DNA from 2 places in the Pelosinus sp. sgz500959 genome. Region 1 is predicted to be linked to the other one. Evidence: riboswitches for the same ligand, from Rfam matches in the RefSeq annotation. Region 1 holds a riboswitch; the other holds the start of a gene.
What was found. Region 1 has a riboswitch for cyclic di-GMP ahead of ACAN52_RS19780 (diguanylate cyclase). Riboswitches for the same ligand answer to the same signal wherever they lie in the genome.
Positions count from the first base shown of each region.

Region 2: it holds a riboswitch for cyclic di-GMP, as region 1 does, so the genes downstream of both, ACAN52_RS20555 (methyl-accepting chemotaxis protein) here and ACAN52_RS19780 (diguanylate cyclase) in region 1, are expected to answer to the same signal.

Region 1 covers NZ_JBGJZL010000018.1:16,691-24,324, reverse strand. Annotated here, with positions in the region: gene ACAN52_RS19790 (efflux RND transporter permease subunit) at 1-1,331, shown strand, start outside; gene ACAN52_RS19785 (PAS domain S-box protein) at 1,684-2,997, shown strand; cyclic di-GMP riboswitch class I at 3,140-3,227, shown strand; gene ACAN52_RS19780 (diguanylate cyclase) at 3,452-4,489, shown strand; gene ACAN52_RS19775 (acyl-CoA thioesterase) at 4,599-5,066, opposite strand; gene ACAN52_RS19770 (sodium:proton antiporter) at 5,156-6,433, opposite strand; gene dcuS (DcuS/MalK family sensor histidine kinase) at 6,856-7,634, shown strand, end outside.
Region 2 covers NZ_JBGJZL010000021.1:8,985-16,618, forward strand. Annotated here, with positions in the region: gene ACAN52_RS20535 (hypothetical protein) at 1-63, shown strand, start outside; gene ACAN52_RS20540 (CD3324 family protein) at 203-478, shown strand; gene ACAN52_RS20545 (SAM-dependent methyltransferase) at 606-1,331, shown strand; gene ACAN52_RS20550 (ATP-binding protein) at 2,341-4,674, shown strand; cyclic di-GMP riboswitch class I at 4,814-4,901, shown strand; gene ACAN52_RS20555 (methyl-accepting chemotaxis protein) at 5,199-7,040, shown strand; gene ACAN52_RS20560 (small, acid-soluble spore protein, alpha/beta type) at 7,264-7,440, opposite strand.

The DNA of each region.
Region 1 (7,634 bases):
TAACAGATGCGATTATCGTACAAGGTTATGATATTTTAGCTGGTGCAGCAAAAGCTAATTCAGCGATTATTTTCACAAGACTTGATTCTTGGGATGAACGTATGGCCCCTGGACTTGGTGTTCAAGATCAAGTTATGAAAGTTCTGATGAATGGTTCTCATGTTCCAGAAGCCAGAGTCGTTTCCTTTAATGCTCCTTCATTACCGGGTATTGGTACCGTAGGTGGCTTTACCTTAATGATCGAAGATAAAGGCGGCAATACCATTGAACAGATGGATAAAATTTCTAAGGAATTTATGGCTGCTGCTCGTAAACGTCCAGAAATTGGTATGATTTATTCTACCTTTGGCATTGATACTCCTGGTTATCGTTTTGACGTAGACCGAGAGAAGGCAGAGCAGTTAGGTGTTCCAGTAAAAGACGTATTTACTGCTTTACAGACTTTCCTTGGCGGTGTGCAGGTCAATGATTTTAACCGTTTTGGTAGAACCTATAAAGTCGTCATGCAGGCGGATGAAAAATTTCGTAATGATGTAGAAGATACACGTTTCTTCTTCGTTCGTAGTTCTTCGGGAGCCATGATACCACTCAATACTTTATTAAAACCACAAACAATTACGGCTCCGCCAGTTATTAAACGATATAATGGATATAGAGCCATTCAGGTAGGTGGTAACCAAGCACCTGGCTATAGCTCAGGGCAAGCTTTAGCGGCCCTCGAAGAAGTGGCAGCACAAACCTTGCCAACTGATTTTAGTTATGAGTGGGCTGATCAGAGTCGTGAGGAAAAAATATCAGCAGGCCGTGCTCCTTTTGTCTTTGGTTTTGCTTTGTTATTTGTATTCTTATGTTTGGCAGCTCTTTACGAGAGTTTTGGTATTCCATTTGCTGTTCTCTTATCAGTTCCGACGGGGATATTCGGTGCATTCTTGTTCCAATATGTACGTAATTTACAAAATGATGTTTACATGCAAATTGGTATGGTTATGCTGATTGGATTAGCAGCTAAAAATGCTATTCTAATTGTAGAATATGCGAAAGTTAGGGTAGATAGAGGAATGGATCCAGTCTCGGCAGCCATTGAAGCGGCTAAATTACGCTTGCGTCCAATCATAATGACGTCACTAGCCTTTATTATTGGATGTTTGCCTCTGGTTATTGCTACTGGCGCTGGTGCCGGTGCGAGAAATTCCATGGGGACAGCGGTTGTAGGTGGTATGCTAGCAGCGACAACTCTTGGAATCTTTTTAATCCCAGTTCTTTTCGTTCTAATTGAAAATGGAGTGGGAATGATTAAGAACTATCGCGTGAAACATACAAAAACTTTGTAGATTATTATTATTTTAAAAAGAGTAAACTATTAATTACAAACTAAAGAAAGGCGAGGTAGCGATTACCTCGCCTTTCTTTACGTAATCAGAAAGTATAACACTTTCTCGATTACAAGTAAGAACGGCTAAGGCTTCTGCCTGCGTCTGAAGACTTGGCACAAGCCAAGTCTTTTCTTAATTTTTTATCAAGACATAGTGGCAAAAGCTATGGAATTTTACCAGATAGTAGTATAATATCATAAGCAATGAAAGAGTATGTATTTTAAGTAAAAGAAGAAATAAGATTAATTCATAATTTCTGGTAAGAGTAGTTAATTCAGTATCGCTAACAACTCAGAAGGAGAGATGCCTTTTGGATAATAGGGGAAAACAAATTAGTAAAGATTTTGAATGTGGCATCACATGTAGTGAAGAGATTAAAAGTAATTGTCGAGAGTCTAAGAACAAATTAGTACTACATATCAATAATCTTGAAAGTAAACTTGTACATATAGAGAAAAAATACAAGGCCATTATTGATAATATGAAAGGTGTTATCTTTCAGACTGATAAAAATGGATTATGGACTTTTTTAACCCCTACTTGGACGAAACTTACAGGTTTTAGTCGCGAAGAAAGTTTAGGAAAATACTTTTTGAATTATATAAGTTCAGATGATCGAGATTTTCAGCAAAAACAGTTCTTAGCTGTCATACGAGGAGACAAAAAATATTGTCGTTATGAAATTCGTTATTGCACTAGAAAAGGTGAATTGCGGTGGGCACAGATCTATATGCGACCTAGGATGGATAAAGAGGAAAACATAATAGGTACTTTAGGTACGTTGCATGATATTACTGATCGTAAACAGGCTGAGAATGTATTAAATTTTCTCTATGAATTAAGACGTAGAAGTGATTTTTTAAATGATATTATCACAGGAAGTATACAGGTCAATGAAATTGTCAGCCGTTCCATGAAAAAGTTGGGCATTGACCTTTCACGTCCATTATTTTGTTGTTTATTAGTGAGTGAAAGCTTCGTTGATAACGAAAAAGAAAAAAATTTTATAATAGAAATATTGAGTGAGAGTAAAGAGTATGTTGTCTGGGAGTGTAAAAATAATATAGGGATTATCTATCATTATATTGAAAAGCAGGAAGAAAATGAAGAACGTAGTCTTTTTTTTGCTGATTTTTTACTAGAAAAAATCAAAAAAAATAATCCTCAGTTACAAGTTATGGTTGGAATTAGTAGCGTACAAAGGGGTTTTGATAGTTTTCGTAAAGCTTATTGGCAAGCATGGAGTGCTACCGTTGCAGCCCAATGCCATGGTAAGAAATTAGAAGGGACCTATCATTATAAAGATTTGGGGATTCTACAGCTTCTCGTTCGAAGTATAGGAAATGAAAGTTCGGATGAATTTATACGAGAACAACTTGGTAAACTCATCAGTTATGATCAAGATAAGGGGACAAATTTTCTAATTACCTTGGATGAAATTTTAAAAAGTTCAACTTTGAAAAGAGTAGCAGAAAAAATGTTTCTCCATCCTAAAACAGTGATTTTTCGCAAACAACGTATTGAAAAAATCTTAGGAGTATCGATTGATTTATTCGAGACACGTTTAGCTCTTGCAGTGGCATTAAAATTATATAGTATTAGTCAATTTATAAAAAAACATTAAAAAGTAATGGTAAATTTTGTTTGAGGATAAAGATTTCTTATGTTTTCGCTAAAAAATTAGCTTACAGGGATAATAGAATATAGTTGGATATTGAATTATACTTAATAAAGTCCAATAAGAAGTATTTTTGATACTTATAAAATTGAATTATAAGCAAACCTTCCGAAAGGCAGGGACGCAAAGCCTTGGGTCTAACGATAGTATGATTCTATGACTGCCAGGTTGCATCATGATTTGATGTGCCTGGTAGTTTTTTTTTTGAGGGGGATTTTTTATTAACGAGCAAGAAGAAGCTGAAGATCATATCAATGAAATGGAAATAGATGAGTTAATTTGCGATGTTTTTGAGCTTTACAAAGAAATTGAAATTATTAATAGGGAAAATTTAGAAAATGGTGAAGAAGAAAATAATTAAAATTTTGGTCGCTAAAATCAGAATGTATGAGGTGTAGAGATGTTTTCAGTCCTACCTAGTGATGAAACTTTAGAAAAAATGTTTTTTATTTCACAACGGTTAGTCGACGGTATTGAGATGGATGATATTTTAGATTATATTATTCAAACGACGATTCTTATCACAAATGCTGATGCTGTTGCTATAAGAGATTTTGATATAGAAAGTGGAAAACTTAAAATTATTAGGGCGTATGGACTTTCTGAAATCTATCTATCCAAGTCTTCGATCCAACTTGGTGAGGGAATTATTGGTCATGTGGTAGCTGATAGTAAACCCTTTGTACATGCTGATATTACTCGAGTGATGGATTGTAATAACAGGGCAATTTTTCGTGAAGAGGGTATACGATCTGTTGTCAGCGTTCCACTGAAAGGGAAAGAGATGAGTACAGGATGTATCACTGTTGCAAGGAAAAAAGTCGATCCATTTTCTACTCAAGAAATATTTTTGCTCAAAATGTTTGGTTTACAGGTTTGTGAAGCAATAAAAATTCTCAAATTAGTTGATGTACTGCAAAAACAAACCATGCATGATTGTCTTACCCATATCTATAATAAGAATGCTTTAAATGTTATATTTGAAAAAAATTTATCCTTAGCGAAAAGACATTTGACTGAAATGAGTATTATTTTTATTGATATTGATAATTTTAAACATTTTAATGATACTCATGGACATTTACTTGGAGATAAACTTTTATTTGATTTTGCACAAGTGTTAAAAAAATTCTGTAGAAAATCAGATTCTATTGGTAGGTTTGGCGGAGAGGAATTTGTTATACTTGCACCAGAGACAGATAAAAAACAGGCAGTAGAGTTTGCTAATAAATTAAGAAGAATAATTGAAAACAAAACATTTATTGGAAAGGGAGACCATGAAACTACAATTACATTTAGTGCAGGAGTTTCTTCTTTCCCTGAAGATGGTGATATGATATTCGATTTATTAAAAAAAGCAGATAAAGCTATGTATCAAAGTAAAATAGCAGGGAGAAATAGGGTTACCCCTTGGACTGTAGAGAATAATCTCTTCTGAAATTTTTCTAAGAATCAATAAAAAAATTGCCCTTGCGTCAATAGTAAGGGCAATTTCTCTTTTAACAACTATATTTTTTCATATTTTTACAAAACGTCTCGGATCAGAGTCATAGAAGAATGTTTTTTGCAACGGTGTGGTGTAACGCATAGCGTTGTTTTCCTTGTTCAAATTTAATTCTTTCGGAGTCAGTCGTTAATTTTAATCCTGGTACTGTAGTTGGTTGGTGATGTTCGTCTAAGGCAACCATGGTAAAGTAAGATGTAAGAGCCGCTTTTGAGGGCTCTAAACCTTCTACATAAAGATTGACCTCAATATCCATAGATGTTTTACCAGTAAATGTTAGATAGGCGTGGCAAGTAAGAACAGTTCCCACACGCAAGGGATGAAGAAAAAGCATCTCATCAACACGGATTGCTGTCACATTTGTACCAGCATGTTTAGTTGCAACTTGTCGTGCAGTATCATACATAAGCTGCATAATTTCTCCTGCATGTACACGTCCTGTTGGATATTTCGGACTTGGACTAATGAGTTTGGAAATATGTACTTCTGAATGTGCTACAGTTTTTTTCATAAAGAACCACCTTTCAGATCATTTTTCACATTGTAATCTATTGTATAAGTAAATTTATTATTTTGTCCATGAAAATTAAGAAGTAATTTTTATAATAAATAAGCAAAGTAAATATAAATATTGGAAATAATGATCGATAAGATCATCAGAGGAAAAGCAATTTTCATGTAGCCCATAAAGGAAATGGGCCGTCCATGGGCTGCAGCTAGGCTTGAAACGACTACATTGGCTGAAGCACCGATGAGAGTTCCGTTTCCACCCAAACATGCACCAAGAGATAAAGTCCACCAGAGCGAGGTTACATCCATCTTGCCGATTTCGCCCATTGATTTGATCAAAGGAATCATAGTAGCAACAAAGGGAATATTATCGACAAAGGCTGAACCAATTGCTGATAGCCAAAGTATTAAAAAATGCATCATGATCACATTACCGTGAGTTACATCCATCGCCCATTGTGCGACCATATGAATAATTCCTGTGACTTCAAGACCACCTACCAAAACAAATAATCCAATGAAAAAGAAAATAGTATTCCATTCGATTTCTTTAAAGACTTCTTCAGGTTCAAGTTTACCAATTAATAGTAGCAGAGCGGCACCTGACATGGCAACTGTTGCAGAATCAAGGTGAAGGAATTGGTGTAACATGAAGCCAAGGATTGTTAAGCAAAGAATTGCAATGCATTTTTTCATCAAAGGTAAATCAATCAAAAATGAGGATTCATCCAAAGTCATAACTCGTTGTCTTTGTTCAGCGGCAATTTTGAGATCCTTACGGTACAGCCAATACAGGATTAAATTAGTTGCGATAGTAATCGTAAGAATAGGGATACTCAAATTAATAATAAAATCATTAAATCCAAGTCCTGTTGCACTTCCGATCATAATATTAGGAGGGTCACCGATCAAAGTCGCAGTTCCGCCAATATTGGATGCAATGATTTCTGCAACTAGAAAAGGAATAGGATTAAGCTGTAAAATATCACTGATTGCGAAGGTAACGCTGGTAAATAATAATACTGTTGTTACATTATCAAGAAGGGCAGAACAGAGGGCAGTTAACCAGAAAAAAACAACCAAAATTTTAACTGGCTCCCCTCCGACGGCTTTAGCAGCTTTGACTGCCATGTATTGAAAGAGACCCGTTTTACTCGTAATGGCAACAATGATCATCATTCCAATTAAGAGACCAATGGTGTTAAAATCAATCAAACGAATGGCTTCTTCTTGGGGCATGACTCTAAATAGTAGTATACAGATGGCACCGATAAGAGCGATTTTCGTTCGGTGAATTTTTTCTGAGACAATAACCCCATAAGCTAAAATGAATAGACTTAAGGCAATCCAAGCTTGATTTGATAACATGATAACTCTCCTCTATGATTTTAATTATGTTAAAGAGACCGTGTACAGTGAATGCTAATGCTTTACTCTACGAATAATTCGAAGAAAATTGCGTAATACCTTTCTTTTTTTAAAAAAATACAGTATTTTAGGAAAAATATTCCTATTTAAATAAATTATTATTTTTTTATAGAACTAAACACTAAAAGCAGGAATTATAAGAAGCCTTATGGAAGTTAAACAACAGAAATAAAAGTAAAAATAATGACAATTTAGATAATAATTAAAAAAGAATAGAGTTAAATTTTCTTTTGTATTTTTATAGAAGGCAAAAGAAATTTTTGTGGTGGAGTCTGTCAACAAGGCTTCACTTTGTTTTTTTGCGTTTTTTACGATATCCAAAGAACGGATTAGGTGTGAGATAGGGAAAGGATGATGGTAGTTTGAGAAAAGATCAGCCTTTATTTAGTCTTCAGACGAAAATTGCTGTATTTGCTTGTATTGTTGTTGCCTTGGCTCTGCTAGTTGCTGATATCATTATTAACGATAAGATTTCTGAAAATGCACGAATTAGTGCCACAGATAAATCCATTGAAATTGCTCGCATTATTGCCTATTCTCCTACAATTATAGAAGCCTTAAGTGGCAAAAGAGATGAAAGAGATATTCAAATTTTTACTGATAAAGTTCTGAGTGTTAGTGAAGTTCGATTTATTACTGTGATGGATATGAATCGAACTCGAAAATCACATCCTAATCCATCCTTGATTGGGTCCCATTATGAAGAAGATGATGTGAATCCTGCTTTTGATGGAAAAGAAACTATGTCGATAAATAGAGGCTCATTAGGAATCTCTTTACGTGCATTTTCACCGATTTTTGATTCTGATGGTCAGCAAGTCGGAGTTGTACTTGTTGGAATTTTGAGTGAGAGTGTGCAAGCAGCAGTCGATAATAGTCGAGCTGCCATTTATGTTGCCGTTGGTTTTGGGCTATTAGTGGGCATCGTTGGTTCTTTGGCGTTGGCACGAAATATTAAAAAAAGTATGTTTGGATTGGAGCCCTTTGCAATTGCAAAAATTTTTGAAGAACGTAGCGCAATGTTGCAAACCGTGAGAGAAGGAATTTTAGCAGTTGACAAAGGCTCTCATATCACGGTTGCTAATGAAGAAGCAATGCGGATTTTTCGCCAAGTGGGTATCTTGGATGATCCAATTGGAAA
Region 2 (7,634 bases), on a different contig from region 1:
AGCGGTGTAGGTGGTATGAAGAACGCCCGAAGGTTTGCAAAAGGTAAAAATCGGGAAAGGTAAAATCTTTAAGAAAGGAAATTGGCTTATGATCCTATATTATTTGGAGTCGGTATTATGCGGAGCAAAGGCTATCGCATAATAAATATGCTGTGAGATAGCCTTTGCTCAATCCTAAAACTACAATTTTAGGAGGAGCATAATGGGCTACAAGAACGCAGTTAGTGTATTTCCCGCTGATTTGTTAGAAGCAATACAACAGTATATCGATGGTGAATATATTTATATCCCACGAAAGGCAGAGAATAAAAAACGGTGGGGGGAAGTAAAAAACAGCAGGCAAGATATTCAGGAACGCAACAAGAAAATTTTTTCCCAGTATCAAGACGGTATTTCGGTTGAGGATATTGCAAGCTGTAATTACTTATCACCCAAAACAATCTACAAAATATTGGCTGATATGAAAAGTCAATGCTAAAGTGAGAGCGACATGGCAATTTTTCCGTGTCGCTTTTTTGTTTCTGAATTATCTTGTAGGGTGCATTGTAATAATATAGCTACTATAATTAATATATAGTAGCAAGATAGAACGGAGGAAGAATATTATGTACACATTTACAAATCAATTTATTTCCAGTCGAAATAACATGGAATTTTTGAAAGCTACCATGATGGGGCCTAATGCCATGCGAGTAGCAGAGGAATTAGCGTCATGTCTAAAAGTCAATGAGAATATGGGTATACTTGACCTCGGTTGTGGGTGCGGTCTTTCCACGCTCTTGCTGACACAAAAATATGGCGCAAAAGTTTTCGCCGCCGACTTGTGGATTTCACCGACTGAAAACTATGAGCGTTTCAAATCTATCGGGATTGACGATAAAGCCGTTCCGATTTCAGTAGACGCGACCAAAGGATTGCCTTTCGCAAACGAATATTTTGACCTGTTGTTTACTGTGGACGCTTACCATTATTTCGGTGATACGGCGGAAATGCTCCCATCGCTCATTCCTTTTGTGAAAAAGGGCGGCTATATCGCCGTGGCTATTCCCGGCTTAAAATACGAATTTGGGAAAAATGTTCCCGATGATATGAAACCGTTTTGGAATAGCGAGATGGAAAGAACACTCCACTCTCTTGATTGGTGGAAAGATTTGTGGAAGAGGGCCGAGGGTATTGAAATGGTGGACAGCCGCGAAATGGTCTGTTGCAGACAGGCGTGGAAAGAATGGCAAACCGGTTATCATTCCATTGTCGCTGAGGACATCAAAATGATGGAGGCTGAGGGCGGAAAGTATTTTAATCTTGTTCAGTTGATTGCTAAAGTCATTTGAATGGCGACCACATAATAGGAATCCTGCCGCTTGACGGTCAACAAAAAAACGTGCGGCGGCGGATCATTCTCCATGCCTAACTGACTGACCTCTGGACGGTTTATTTGGTTCTTTGGTTTTCAATAAGGAACGGTATATTTGTAAATCAATCTATATTTTTTTCGTAGACACCCAAGCCCTTTAAATGCCATAAGAAGAGGGGTGTCGAATGTGTTGGTATCACAACACATGTGGAGCTGGTCGCGTTGATAGAACGTTGATAACCAGTATTGGCGAACTCTCGGAGGTTTTAGTTAATTTTACAAGTGTATATTTATATTCGCTCAAACTTAGGGGGCTGTTGACAAAAGGGTAGCCGAGATCTTTCTCGACTACCCTTTTGCCAACAGCCCCTTAGGTTTGGGCGATTTTTTACGTTAGGGGTGTCGTGAACAATTACGTGAAACTCATACTTTTACACCGAAATAGAGAGGTATTTTGCGAAAAGGTGCAGTGGGATTTGTAAAATGGCACCCATTAAAATATGGAAGTTATTTGACTGGACATACAATTATATTTCTCTCTGGCGGAGCAGATAACAGCTTTTTGGGGCAGAAGATTAGTTCCTAAGTTTTCTAGAGTAGACGAATAGGTAAAGCAGAATGCCGATTAGGGTGGCTTGTAACCATTTTGCTCAGATTTTTTCATAAATAAAGAAAGTCTGACAAATTAAGCAAAAAAAGAAGGTATTATTTTTCTTTTGACAGAATTGTTTAGGAAATATGATAAATCAAGTAGATTTATTATTCTATAACATAACGCTCTATTTTTTGCTGCATCAAATATCTTAGAATATATTGATGTGATAATTTACTTTGAGGTCAGTCCGAGTTCTACGTTGTTAAAGAGGATTATTACATTTTATGTAATAAAAGATTGTAATTCATTCTGGTTAAAAAATCGTCTTCGCAAGTTATTTAGTACCCAAATAAAGATTTCGTAAAATTGTTTAACGAAAGAAGGGGATGTTTTGAAATCATCCAATTTTTGGGATTTGGTTAAGAATATCAAAGAACGACGATTGTCTAGATATACAGGGATAATTATCCTAACAGGAGTTTTTTTGACCAGCAGTCTGTGGATATTTGTTTGCTACCAAATTAGCTATGAATACGACAGGACGATTGAAGAAATTTCTCGGGAAACAATGAATCTAGGCATAGCTTTTGAAGAGCATGTACGAAGAATCGTTGCTGATGCGGATAAAGATTTGATCAACCTTAGAAAAGCTTATGAAGAAGATGGCCTTACCAGCCCGGTCGTTGTCGACTACTTGGAGAATGGAGGAAATGATTCGACCCGTAATCAAGTGGCCATCTACAACGAACAGGGTTTCCTAGTTGGAAGTTTCGTTAAGGGGCTCTCTATACTGAACTACTCTGACCGGTCATACTTTCAAGTCCATTGCGACTCCGCTGTTGATACATTGTACATCGCCCCGCCAATCAAACTCGAGGCGTCAGGACAGCCTACCATTCCACTGAGTCGGAGAATCAACAAACCGGATGGATCATTTGGCGGGATAGTCTATGTCGGTTTGAAAGTGGATTATTTGCGTTCATTTTACAAGAAGATGGATCTTGGTGAAGATCAATTAATTGCTTTGGTTGGCACGGACTGGATCGTTCGAGCACGTCAATCTGGCGATAATTTGGAGATTGGTCAAAACGTCTATGGTAGTCCACTTTGGAAAAACGTTCAAACCGGCCGCCCTTATGGCACATACATAACAAATGATGTCCTCGACGGAATCCACCGTATAGTCAGCTATCGCATAATGCCGGATTATCCCCTGCTATTTGCGATTGGAAAGACGACAAATGTGGCTCTGGCCTTATTTGAAAAACGTAAGCATTCCTATATTCTTGGTGCTTCACTATTTAACTTTCTCATTGTGGTCATTTGTGGTTTGCTGGTTAATCGGGCAGCAAAGCAACGATTGCTCAATACAAAACTAGAAATACTTGTCGGGGAGAGAACACAAGAGTTACAGGCTCTCAATAAGACATTGGAAGAGGAGATCATAGAACGGCAGGATATACAGGAGGAACTTAGCAAACTAAATTACGAACTGACGGATATAAATGCGGCGTTAGAAGAAGAAATTATGGAAAGGCAATCAGCCGAGAAATCACTTTTAAAAGCGAAAGAAGAAGCTGAACGTGCTACCGTTGCAAAAAGCAATTTCCTTGCGAATATGTCGCATGAGATCAGAACACCAATGAATGGAATTATTGGGATGACTGATATCACATTAATGACGGATTTACAAGAAAAACAACGGCAATATCTAACTATTGTAAAAACATCAACTATGGCGCTACTCCGCGTACTAAATGATATTCTGGACTATTCGAAAATTGAAGCAGGTAAAATTGAATTGGAAGAGGTGATATTTGACATTTGGGAAACAACGCATGAAGTTGTAGAGTTATTTAATATTGCAGCTGAGCAAAAGGGGTTATGTATTAAGTTAAATATGGGCAAGGGAATACCCCATAGGCTTATCGGTGATTGTGTTCGTTTACGACAAGTACTTTCCAACTTAGTCGGTAATGGCGTTAAATTTACATCACATGGTCAAATCGTAATCGATGTTGATATTGAGAAAAAATATAATAATAAAGTGAATTTAAAGTTTGTGGTCACTGATACTGGAATTGGAATTGCTGATGAAAAACTTAATAAATTATTTAAAAGATTCAGTCAAATCGATGATTCTCATACGAAACAATTTGGTGGAACGGGACTTGGACTTGCGATTTCTCAAAAACTAATTGAACTTATGAATGGAGAAATAGGGGTAAAAAGTAAGGAGGGAGTAGGAAGTAGTTTCTTTTTTACAGCCGAATTTGGAATGGATGATGAATTTGAAGTGGGTAAGCAAGCTGTTGTCCGGCGCGAACTTATTCAGTCTAAAAATTTAAAACCTAAAATGGTATTACTTGCTGAAGATGATGGAGTAAGTAGAAATGTGGTAACGATACTATTAGAAAAAAATGATTTTAATGTTATTGTAGTGGAAAATGGTAAGGAAGCGATAGAGGTATTTGAAAAAGAGGATATTGATATCATTTTAATGGATATCAATATGCCGTATTTGGATGGTTATTCTGCAACAGCTATAATTAGAGAAAAGGAGAACGCGATGAAACTTTTTCATACGCCAATTATAGCAATGACGGCGTATGCATTAAAAGGGGATCGGGAAAAATGCCTGGCAGCTGGCATGGATGATTATATTTCCAAACCGATTGATTTAGATAAGTTTATTGAATTAATTGATAAGTGGCTCGAGAAGTAGACAAAATTTAACTTGTGGATAAGAATAGTATGAATTTAGGATATCGTAGTTTAACATTTACAATATCCGTGGATTTGTATCGTCTTTCTCTTGATTGACTATATATGTAATATGGTGTAATATAATGTAATAAAAAAATAACATATTTGGGCAAACCTGTCGAAAGTCAGGGACGCAAAGCCATGGGTCTAAGGGATTTAAAAATCTATGATTGCCAGGTTGCTTCCAATTTTTAATTGCAAGTAGCATTTTCGGTATGAGATGCTACTTTTTTTTATTTATAATGAGGGTATAATTTGTTTTTAACAAAGGAGATTTTTTACAATATGAAATGGATTACTAGCTTAAAGACAATTACTAAGATAGATAGGAGTAGTATTCAGTTTCAACTAGTAGTTGGGATTGCGGTTAGTTTGGTCGTCAGCGCCTTTTTTATTTCTGGATTTGCAGTATATACTACCCAATCTTATTTACAGAAAGATGCTTGCGAGAACGTGGATGAGCGTTACCGTGGTATGATAGAAATGTTTGATATTTATAAGGCCAATGCCCTCGGGCATGCTAGTGCTCTTTCGAGGAATCAGCAGATCATCGACGCTGCCAAACGGCGTGATGCTCAGGCGCTGTTTGCCATGACCACGCCGCTGATGCGGGAAAGCAAACTAGATTACATGCTCATCACCGATCCTAGAGGTTTTGTCATAATGCGGACTCACGAACCGGGGAAAATCCCCAAGGCCGATGATAACATCGCCAATCAGGTCAATGTATCCCAGGCTATCTCCGGAAAATCCTTTGTAGGCATTGAGGAAGGGAAAGTAGTCAAGCTTTCGGTGCGAGCAGGGGCACCGTTGTACGATGAAACAGGGGCTTTAGTCGGGGTTATTTCCACCGGCTATGTCATCAGTCAAAATGAGATTGTTGACCAAGCAAAAAAAATGTTTAGGGCTGAATTTACGTTGTTTTTAGAGAATGATAGAGTGGCAACGACGATTACAGGTGCGGACGGAAATCGGTTGAGTGGCACCCCCCTTGACAATTCGGCTATCATTCAGACCGTATTAAAAGAAGGAAAGGTATATGTCGGCACTAACGAAATCCAAGGAAAAAACTACACTTCTGCCTATGGACCGCTTGTGGGAGCCAATGGCAAAGTGATCGGCATGATCTTTAGTGGCATCCCCACGACTCTTATGGAAAAAGTCACCCAGACAATCATCGCCCAAATTATCGGGGTTTCAACCTTTGTGCTCATTATAGTCATTATTATTGCTACAATCTTTTTAGGGCGTCTATTAAAGCCGCTTCAATTGATATTAGGGAAAATAAGAGAAGTTGCAGAGGGGAATCTTGCTGTATCGTCGCTTGACATCCAGAGACGCGACGAGATCGGCAGATTAGCTGCGGGTTTTAATACTATGCTGGAAAATTTGCGACAACTAATCCGCAGTGTAGTCGATTCTTGCGCGCAAGTCGCTGCGTCGTCGGAAGAACTTACCGCTAGTGCGGAAGAATCAGCCCAGGCAGCAAATCAGGTTGCCGTGTCCATTAACAATGTGGCACATGGTGCAGAAGAACAATTAAGAGTCGCTGAAGACACATCTTCCGTGGTGCAGCAAATAGCGACTAATATTCAGCAAGCTGCTGTTAATGCCAATCAAGTATCTGAGCAATCAGCTCAGGCCGCTAATAAGGCAAAGATAGGTAATCTCTCGATCAATAAAGCGATAAATCAGATGTCTCAAATCGAGCAAACTGTTACTGCTTCGGCACAGGTAGTAACAGGATTAGGGGAAAGATCGAAGGAAATTGGTCAAATTGTAGATACTATTTCCGGTATTGCTGGTCAAACTAATTTATTGGCCTTAAATGCTGCCATCGAAGCTGCTCGAGCAGGTGAGCAAGGGCGTGGTTTTGCTGTAGTTGCAGAAGAAGTCCGCAAGCTTGCGGAGCAATCCCAAAATGCAGCCAAACAAATTGCCGCATTAATTAACGAAATTCAAGGTGATACTGAAAGAGCAGTAGTAGCCATGAACGATGGTACTCGTGAAGTTAAGCTCGGAGCTGAAGTCGTTAATGCGTCCGGAAAAGCATTCCAAGAAATCGCGGATGTCGTAACAAAAGTATCTGGTCAAACCGAAGAAATATCTGTCGCCATAGAGCAGATGGCTATTGGCAGTCAGAAGATTGTCGATTCAGTGAAACAAATTGATAATCTAAGCAAAAAGGCATCTGGAGAAGCACAGACAGTATCCGCTGCAACGGAAGAGCAATCAGCATCAATGGAGGAAATCGCCTCATCCAGCCAAGTACTAGCTCATTTAGCAATGGATCTGAACAGAGCTGTTAGTAAATTTAAAATTTAATTTCCGCAAATTGTTTTTTCAGCAGTTTTAAGGCTCTCAAACCTTTGAAATAAGCCTGAAATAGAGGTACCGAACAAATACGCGAAAATCAAACAGATTCATATTTTTTAACAAAGAAAAAGACCGAAACTCCTAAAAGCCTCGGTCTTTTTCTTTATGTTTAAACTCTGCAAGTCACTACAATATATAATCAAATAATAGCGACTTACGCGAGATGTTATTACTACTTCTTGTCTTTTTTAGCGTTGACACCCTTCATATGACCACCAATAGCACCCATTTGACTAGCCGTTAGGTTTTGATTTTCCCCTTCACCTTTTAAAGGGATGCCAAGCTCTTTTGCAACTTCAAATTTATTAGTGGAAGCATCAAACTCTTCTTCTTTCTTTTTCATTGACATTTAATATCACCTCCTCTATTAATATTTTAACCCATAAAGCTTAAACAATGCATAGAAATGTTGATATTTCATCAACACAATGGCCGAATGGGGAATGGAAAACTGATATGATATTATATCGTCAATAGCAGGCAAAACTTTATATCAATAGGTAAGGTTTCAATCCTTTCTTCTGCATCATATCCATAAGCATT